DNA from 3 places in the Mesorhizobium sp. 131-3-5 genome. Region 2 is predicted to be linked to each of the others. Evidence: predicted binding sites of a transcription regulator. Region 2 holds the regulator's gene; each other region holds the start of a gene.
The links. Region 2 encodes PhoB, which activates phosphate uptake and scavenging genes when phosphate is short. Its sites were predicted from a motif close to TGTCATNNANCTGTCAT; they were not measured.

Region 1 (2,267 bases), 2.9 Mb from region 2:
AGCGCCTTGCGGCCGGTCAGTTCGAACATTTTCGTCTCCTGATCTGAGAAAACACCCTTCACACGGGTGGGGTCAAATCGCCAGTGGATTATGCGAATGTGGCCAGGGCGGCCTCGACATCGGCCGGCGTGCCGACGGCAGATGTCGCGATGTCGCGGTTGATGCGCCGTGCCAGGCCCGACAGCACCTTGCCGGCGCCGATCTCGTAAAGCGTGGTGACGCCGTTGGCGCCGAACCATTCTACCGTTTCGCGCCAGCGCACGCGGCCGGTGATCTGCTCGACGAGGCGCCGGGCGATCTCTTCGGGATCGCTGGTCGGGGTCACCGTGACGTTGGACAGCACAGGCACCGCCGGCGCATGCTTCGTCACACCGGCGAGCGCGTCGCGCATGACATTGGCCGCCGGCGCCATCAGCGCCGAATGGAAGGGTGCCGAGACCTGCAGCATCAGCGCCCGCTTGGCGCCCTTTTCGGTGCACAATTTGGCGGCCAGTTCGACCGCGGCCTTGGCGCCGGAAATGACCAGCTGGCCGCCGCCATTGTCGTTGGCGATCTGGCAGACCTTGCCGGAGCCTTGCGCAGCCTCGGTGCAAGTGGCTTCGACATCCGCCTGCTCCAGTCCGATGATGGCCGCCATGGCGCCTTCGCCGGCTGGCACAGCCGCCTGCATGGCATTGCCGCGAGTGCGCAGCAACCGAGCCGCATCGGCGACGGAAACGAAACCGGCGGCGGCAAGGGCCGAATATTCGCCTAGCGAATGGCCGGCGACATAGGCGACCTTGTCCTTCAGCGAGAAACCGCGCGCTTCCAGCGCCCTGATTGCCGCCAGCGAAACCGCCATCAGCGCCGGCTGCGCGTTGGCCGTCAGCGTCAAGGTCTCTTCCGGACCTTCCCATATCAGCTTCGACAGGTTTTCGCCGAGCGCGTCGTCGACTTCCTGAAAGACCCTGCGCGCCTCGGGAAAGGCGTCGGCGAGATCCTTGCCCATGCCGACAGCCTGGCTGCCTTGTCCCGGAAAGGTGAATGCGACGGCCATGCGTGGGCTCCCGAAGACTGGTTTTACTTGACCTGATAACACGAATTTTCCCTGCCTGTGGCGCAAGGCAGGCCGCCAAGTCAAGCCCGGTTTAACCCGGCCCCAGTTCCGAACCGTATGCCGAGTGCCTGTTCCGAAAGGGCTTTTTGGCGATCACTCCTGATGAAAACCGCTCACGAATCGTTCGCTGGCTCTTCTTATTTCCGCCACAGGCGCTAGCTTTGCGTGACAATTATATGACAATCGCGTGACTTGGGTTGTCGCCGGGTGGGAAGTTAAAGTGGCAAAGAGTTCAAAACGCGCCAGCAAAGCTGCGCCTCAATTCCTGGAAGACGATCCGTCCACCGGCTATTTGCCGGGCCGGAGATGGCCGGTCGTCCGTTACGGGCTGATAAGCTTGGCGATCTCCGCCATCCTGGTGTTCGCCATCGAATTGATCGTGCGCGGTGACGTCGCCGGCACCGTTTTATTCTTCCTGCAGCCGCTCAAGCCGGGCTGGACCACCATCGTCGTGTTCGCGCTGATCCTCATCGGTCTCGACGCCGTTCTGGGACGCAGCCATCAGAGCCTGATGATCGTCGCGCCCTTGACGCTGGCGCTGGCCTTTGTCGGCCATCAGAAATCGCATTATCTCGGCGATCCGCTCTACCCGACTGACTTTCTCTACGCTCGCCAGATCTTCGCGCTGCTGCCGCTTCTGGTGCGTGACCGGCCGATGACCGCGCTCGCCATGGTCGCTGGCATCATCGCCGGCCTGTCGCTGCTCGTCTATGGCTGGCGGCTGTGGCGCCGCAAGGTTCCAGCGCTCAGCCACAAGGGCCGCCTTGCCCGGCTGACGCTGGCGGTGCCGCTGCTCGCCTTCTTCGTCTCGATCATGGACTATGCCACCTTCTCCTGGACCAGGGATCGGCTGCAGATCATCCCGATCATGTGGGACCAGAAAGAAAACTACGCCTCCAACGGCTTTGCGCTCGCCTTCGCGCTCAACGTGCCGATGGCGCATGTCTCGGCGCCGCCGGGCTACTCGGACAAGGCGATCGCGGCGATCGACCGGCCGCAGACGACGGCCTCGGTGCCCGATGAAAAGCCCGACATCATTATCGTCATGAGCGAATCCTTCTGGGATCCGACCAGGCTGCCCGGCGTCACCATCACGCCGGATCCCATTCCCACCGTGCGGGCATTGCGTTCCGGTTCGATGTTCTCGCCTGAATTCGGCGGCATGACCGCC
Region 2 (2,267 bases):
CGTCATGTCGTCGGCTCGATCCGCATGGCCGGCGACCTCGAACGCATTGGCGACCTTGCCAAGAACATCGCCAAGCGCGTCGGCACTGTCGGCCTCAGCGCCACGCCGCGCGACCTGTCGCATTCCATCGACGCCATGGCGCAGCTGGTGTTGATCCAGGTGCAGGGTGTGATCGAGGAGTATGCGGCGCGCGATGCCGCGGCACTGGCGAAGCTGCGCGCCGACGACGAGCGCATCGACGTCAAATACACCTCCGTCTTCCGCGAATTGCTGACCTATATGATGGAAGACCCGCGCAACATCACGGCTTGCACGCATCTGTTGTTTTGCGCCAAGAATCTCGAACGCATCGGCGACCATGTGACCAACATCGCCGAGAATGCGTACTATGTCCTGACCGGCACTCAACTGCCCGCCAACCGTCCAAAACAGGACGAGACGGCGATGTCGGCGCCGGCGGCCTGAGCGCAGGGGTAATCAATCGATGATCGCACCACGCATCATGGTGGTGGAGGACGAGGAGCCGCTCGGCGTGCTCCTCCGCTACAATCTGGAATCGGAGGGTTACCAGGTCGAGGTGGTGACCCGCGGCGACGAAGCCGAAATCCGCCTGCAGGAGAACGTGCCCGACCTCCTTGTGCTCGACTGGATGGTGCCGGCGGTGTCCGGCATCGAACTCTGCCGGCGCCTGCGAATGCGGCCCGAGACCGAGCGGCTGCCGATCATCATGCTGACCGCCCGGGGCGAGGAAAGCGACCGTGTACGTGGGCTCTCCACCGGCGCCGACGACTATCTGGTCAAGCCGTTCTCGACGCCGGAATTCATGGCCCGCGTCAAGGCGCTGCTGCGCCGCGCCAAGCCGGAAGTGCTGTCCAGCGTGCTCAAGGTCGGCGATATCGTGCTCGACCGTGAATCGCACCGGGTCTACCGCAAGAAGAGCGAGATCCGGCTCGGGCCGACCGAATTCCGCCTGCTCGAATTCATGATGCGGCACCCCGGGCGCGTGTTCTCGCGCAGCCAACTGCTCGACAATGTCTGGGGCGAGACGATCTACATCGACGAGCGCACCGTGGACGTGCATGTCGGCCGGTTGCGCAAGGCGGTCAACAATGGCCGCATGCCGGATGTCATCCGCACCATCCGTGGGGCGGGCTACGCGATCCGCGAGGATTGAGCACGACCTGACTCAGGCGACGTTTTTCTTCGCGGCAGGGCCTGCTTTCGTTTGCACGCCGGGCGCGAAAATCTCCTGGTCGACGAAGGTCAGCGCGCGCATGGCACAGCCTTCGCGGATCAGCGGCAGTTCGTTCGGCTCGGTGTCGAAGGAGATCGATTTCGAGTGCTGGCCGCCGGCGGTCTGGGCGATGGCCTCGCGCAATGCCGGCTCGATCAGGTCGAAGGCAGCGGCGCTGACGCCGACCATGGCGACGGGCGCGGGATCGATCAGCGCAAACAGGCTGCCGAGGCCGTAGCCGAGTGCCTCCCCGGCCTTGCGGTAGGCTTCGCGCTCGGGCCCGTCCCGTTCCCGTGCCGTCGCGGCCAGCGCCCGCATCTGCGCGTCGCTGACATCGGCCACCGGCTCGGTGTCCTCGCCGAGCTGCCTGGCGTTGCGCCAGATGGCGTAATTGCCGGCATAGGCCTCGACACAGCCGCGCCGCCCGCAGCGGCAGAGCGCGCCGCCCGGCCGGTGGATCATGTGGCCGAATTCGCCGCCTGAGGAATGGGTGCCAGTGAACAACTCGCCCTTCAGCACCAGCCCCATGCCGATGCCGTGCGAAAGCAGGATGGCGATGAAGTCGTCACGGTAGCGCTCGGGATCGCGCCAGCGCAGCGCCACCGCCATCATGTTGCAGTCGTTTTCCATGGTGGCGGGGATACCGAACTCGGCTTCGAGTATGTCTGCGAAGGCGATGTCGGTCTGCGGTGTGATCGGCGACCACAGCATCGCCCGGGCCTCGGTGTCGGTGATGCCCTGGATCGCCAGCGCGATGCGGGCGACGCTGCGTACGTCGATGTCGGGATCCTCGAGGCGCCGCCGCACTATGGCCACGCACTCGCCGATCAGCGCCTCGCGCGACATGGTCAGCGTGTCCAGCCGGCGCTGTTCCTCCGATATCACCTGGCCGGCATAGTCGATGACTGCGACCGATAGGAAATTCAGCGACAGCACCACGGTCATCACAGCCGCGGCCTCCGGATTGAGGCCGAGGCCGACCTGCGGCCTGCCGCGTTTCAGCGCGCCGGCCTCGCTCGGCTTGCCCTCGGCC
Region 3 (2,267 bases), 3.0 Mb from region 2:
CCGGTGCGCGACGAGATAGGGAGCGCCCCAGCGGCTTTCACCCGATTGTCCCAACGGCACACGCGCCAATTGGCGTAACGTCCTGGCATCCTTGAGCATCACGGCCTCCGGCCGCACCGCCGCCGGCAGCAGCCGGTCGAGCACGCCGAGGTCACGCAGGATGCGTGTCGCGTTGGGAGAAAGCTGGAGGCCGGCGCCTACGGCTTCCAGGCGCGGCGCTTGCTCGAACACCTGCACGGGATAGCCGCGTCTGGCAAAAGCAAGTGCCGCGGTCAGCCCGGCGACGCCCGCTCCGGCGATGACGATTTGCCGGGAGCGCTGGTCGTCCATCAGGTCCGTCGGGAAAGAATCAAGCGGCCTGGTCGATGTAGAGGCAGCCTGCCGGCAGCGTTTCCGTTGCCTTCAGCTTCGGCGAGTAGCGATAGAGCGTCGAGCAATAGGGGCAGACTTTTTCATTGTCGTCGCCCATGTCGAGAAACACATGCGGGTGGTCGAAAGGCGGATTGGCGCCCGTGCACATGAATTCCTTGACCCCGATGTCGATCGCCGGATGGCCGGCATCGTTCTGGAAATGGGGAATGGAACCGCCTGCCATCGTCGTCTCCTTAACGCAGTCTCGCATGCATCTGGATCATAACAGGTCTCTTTGCAAGATCGATGAAATGAAACTGTCGCAAAAGCCTGTCAGAGGATAAGTTGAGCCGGTTAAGCGTGTGACCGCGGATGCCAAGCGATTCCGCGACTGATAACGCTTTACGAAGGCATGTTAGAGCGTTCATCGCCATCTGGCGGCGCTCCAAGGGAACGGTTGTGGGCAGGGACAATGAACGAACTGAAGCCGGTGCAGAGCGAATTCGTCAATGTCGAGGTGGCCAGTTCAGAGGGCGGCAACCCGGATCGCTTCGTCAACCGTGAGTTTTCCTGGCTGCAATTCAATCGTCGCGTTCTCGAGGAATCGCTGAACACCCACCATCCGCTGCTGGAGCGCGTTCGCTTCCTGTCGATCTCGGCGGCCAATCTCGACGAATTCTTCATGGTGCGCGTTGCCGGCCTCGCCGGCCAGGTGCGCGAAGGAATCACGCTGAAAAGCCCCGACGGCCGCACCCCCGAACAGCAGCTCGAACAGCTGCTGCGCGAGGTCGAGCGGCTGCAGGAAGATCAGCAGAAGAGCCTTTCGGCTCTGACGGTGCTGCTCAACAAGGAAGGCATCGAGAGCATTACGCGCGATGCGCTGACCAAGGACGAGAAGGTCTGGCTGGAAGAGCATTTCCAGGACCAGGTGTTTCCGGTGCTGACCCCGCTGTCGATCGACCCGGCGCATCCGTTCCCGTTCATTCCCAACCTCGGCTTCTCGATGGCGCTGCAGCTGCGCCACCGCAAGAATGGCGAGGAGATGAGCGCGCTTCTGCGCCTGCCGGTGGCGCTGAAGCGCTTCATCCGGCTTCCCGATCGCAAGCACCATGTTCGCTTCATCCCGCTGGAGGAGGCGGTCGGTCTCTATATCGGTAAGCTGTTCCCCGGCTACGAGGTCAAGGGCTCCGGCACATTCCGTATCATCCGCGACAGCGATATCGAGGTCGAGGAAGAGTCGGAAGATCTGGTGCGCCTGTTCGAGACGGCGCTTAAGCGGCGGCGCCGTGGCTCGGTGATCCGCATCGAGTTCGACAGGCTGATGCCTGGGGAATTGCGCGATTTCGTGGCCGGCGAGCTCGGCGTCTCGTCGAGCCGCATCAGCGTCTTGACCGGTCCGCTGGCGCTCAGCCAGATCTCCGAGATCGTCGCTGTTCCCCGCGACGACCTGAAATTCACGCCCTACAATCCCCGCTTTCCCGAACGCATCCGCGAGCATGGCGGTGACTGCTTTGCCGCTATCCGCGAGAAGGACATCATCGTCCACCACCCCTACGAATCCTTCGACGTCGTCGTGCAGTTCCTGCGCCAGGCCATGGCCGATCCCGAAGTGGTGGCGATCAAGCAGACCCTTTACCGAACCTCCAACGACAGCCCGATCGTGCGCGCGCTGGTCGACGCGGCCGAAGCCGGCAAGTCGGTGACCGCGTTGGTCGAGCTAAAAGCGCGCTTCGACGAGGAGGCCAACATCCGCTGGGCGCGCGACCTCGAGCGCGCAGGCGTGCAGGTCGTGTTCGGATTCCTCGAATTGAAGACCCACGCGAAAATGTCGCTGGTGGTGCGGCGCGAGGACGGCAAGCTGCGCAACTACGTGCATCTGGGCACCGGCAACTACCATCCGGTCACCGCGCGTATCT

Region 1: a site for PhoB is predicted at 1,262-1,278, ahead of JG747_RS25655 (LTA synthase family protein). Genes of this name have one in related genera too.
Region 3: a site for PhoB is predicted at 659-675, ahead of JG747_RS25035 (RNA degradosome polyphosphate kinase). Genes of this name have one in related genera too.

What each region holds. Positions count from the first base shown of each region.
Region 1 is NZ_AP023254.1:5,201,294-5,203,560, forward strand. It holds gene fabG (3-oxoacyl-[acyl-carrier-protein] reductase) at 1-29, opposite strand, end outside; gene fabD (ACP S-malonyltransferase) at 89-1,036, opposite strand; gene JG747_RS25655 (LTA synthase family protein) at 1,317-2,267, shown strand, end outside.
Region 2 is NZ_AP023254.1:1,436,460-1,438,726, forward strand. It holds gene phoU (phosphate signaling complex protein PhoU) at 1-465, shown strand, start outside; gene phoB (phosphate regulon transcriptional regulator PhoB) at 485-1,174, shown strand; gene JG747_RS07070 (ROK family protein) at 1,187-2,267, opposite strand, start outside.
Region 3 is NZ_AP023254.1:5,093,377-5,095,643, reverse strand. It holds gene JG747_RS25045 (FAD-dependent monooxygenase) at 1-330, opposite strand, end outside; gene JG747_RS25040 (zinc-finger domain-containing protein) at 350-595, opposite strand; gene JG747_RS25035 (RNA degradosome polyphosphate kinase) at 824-2,267, shown strand, end outside.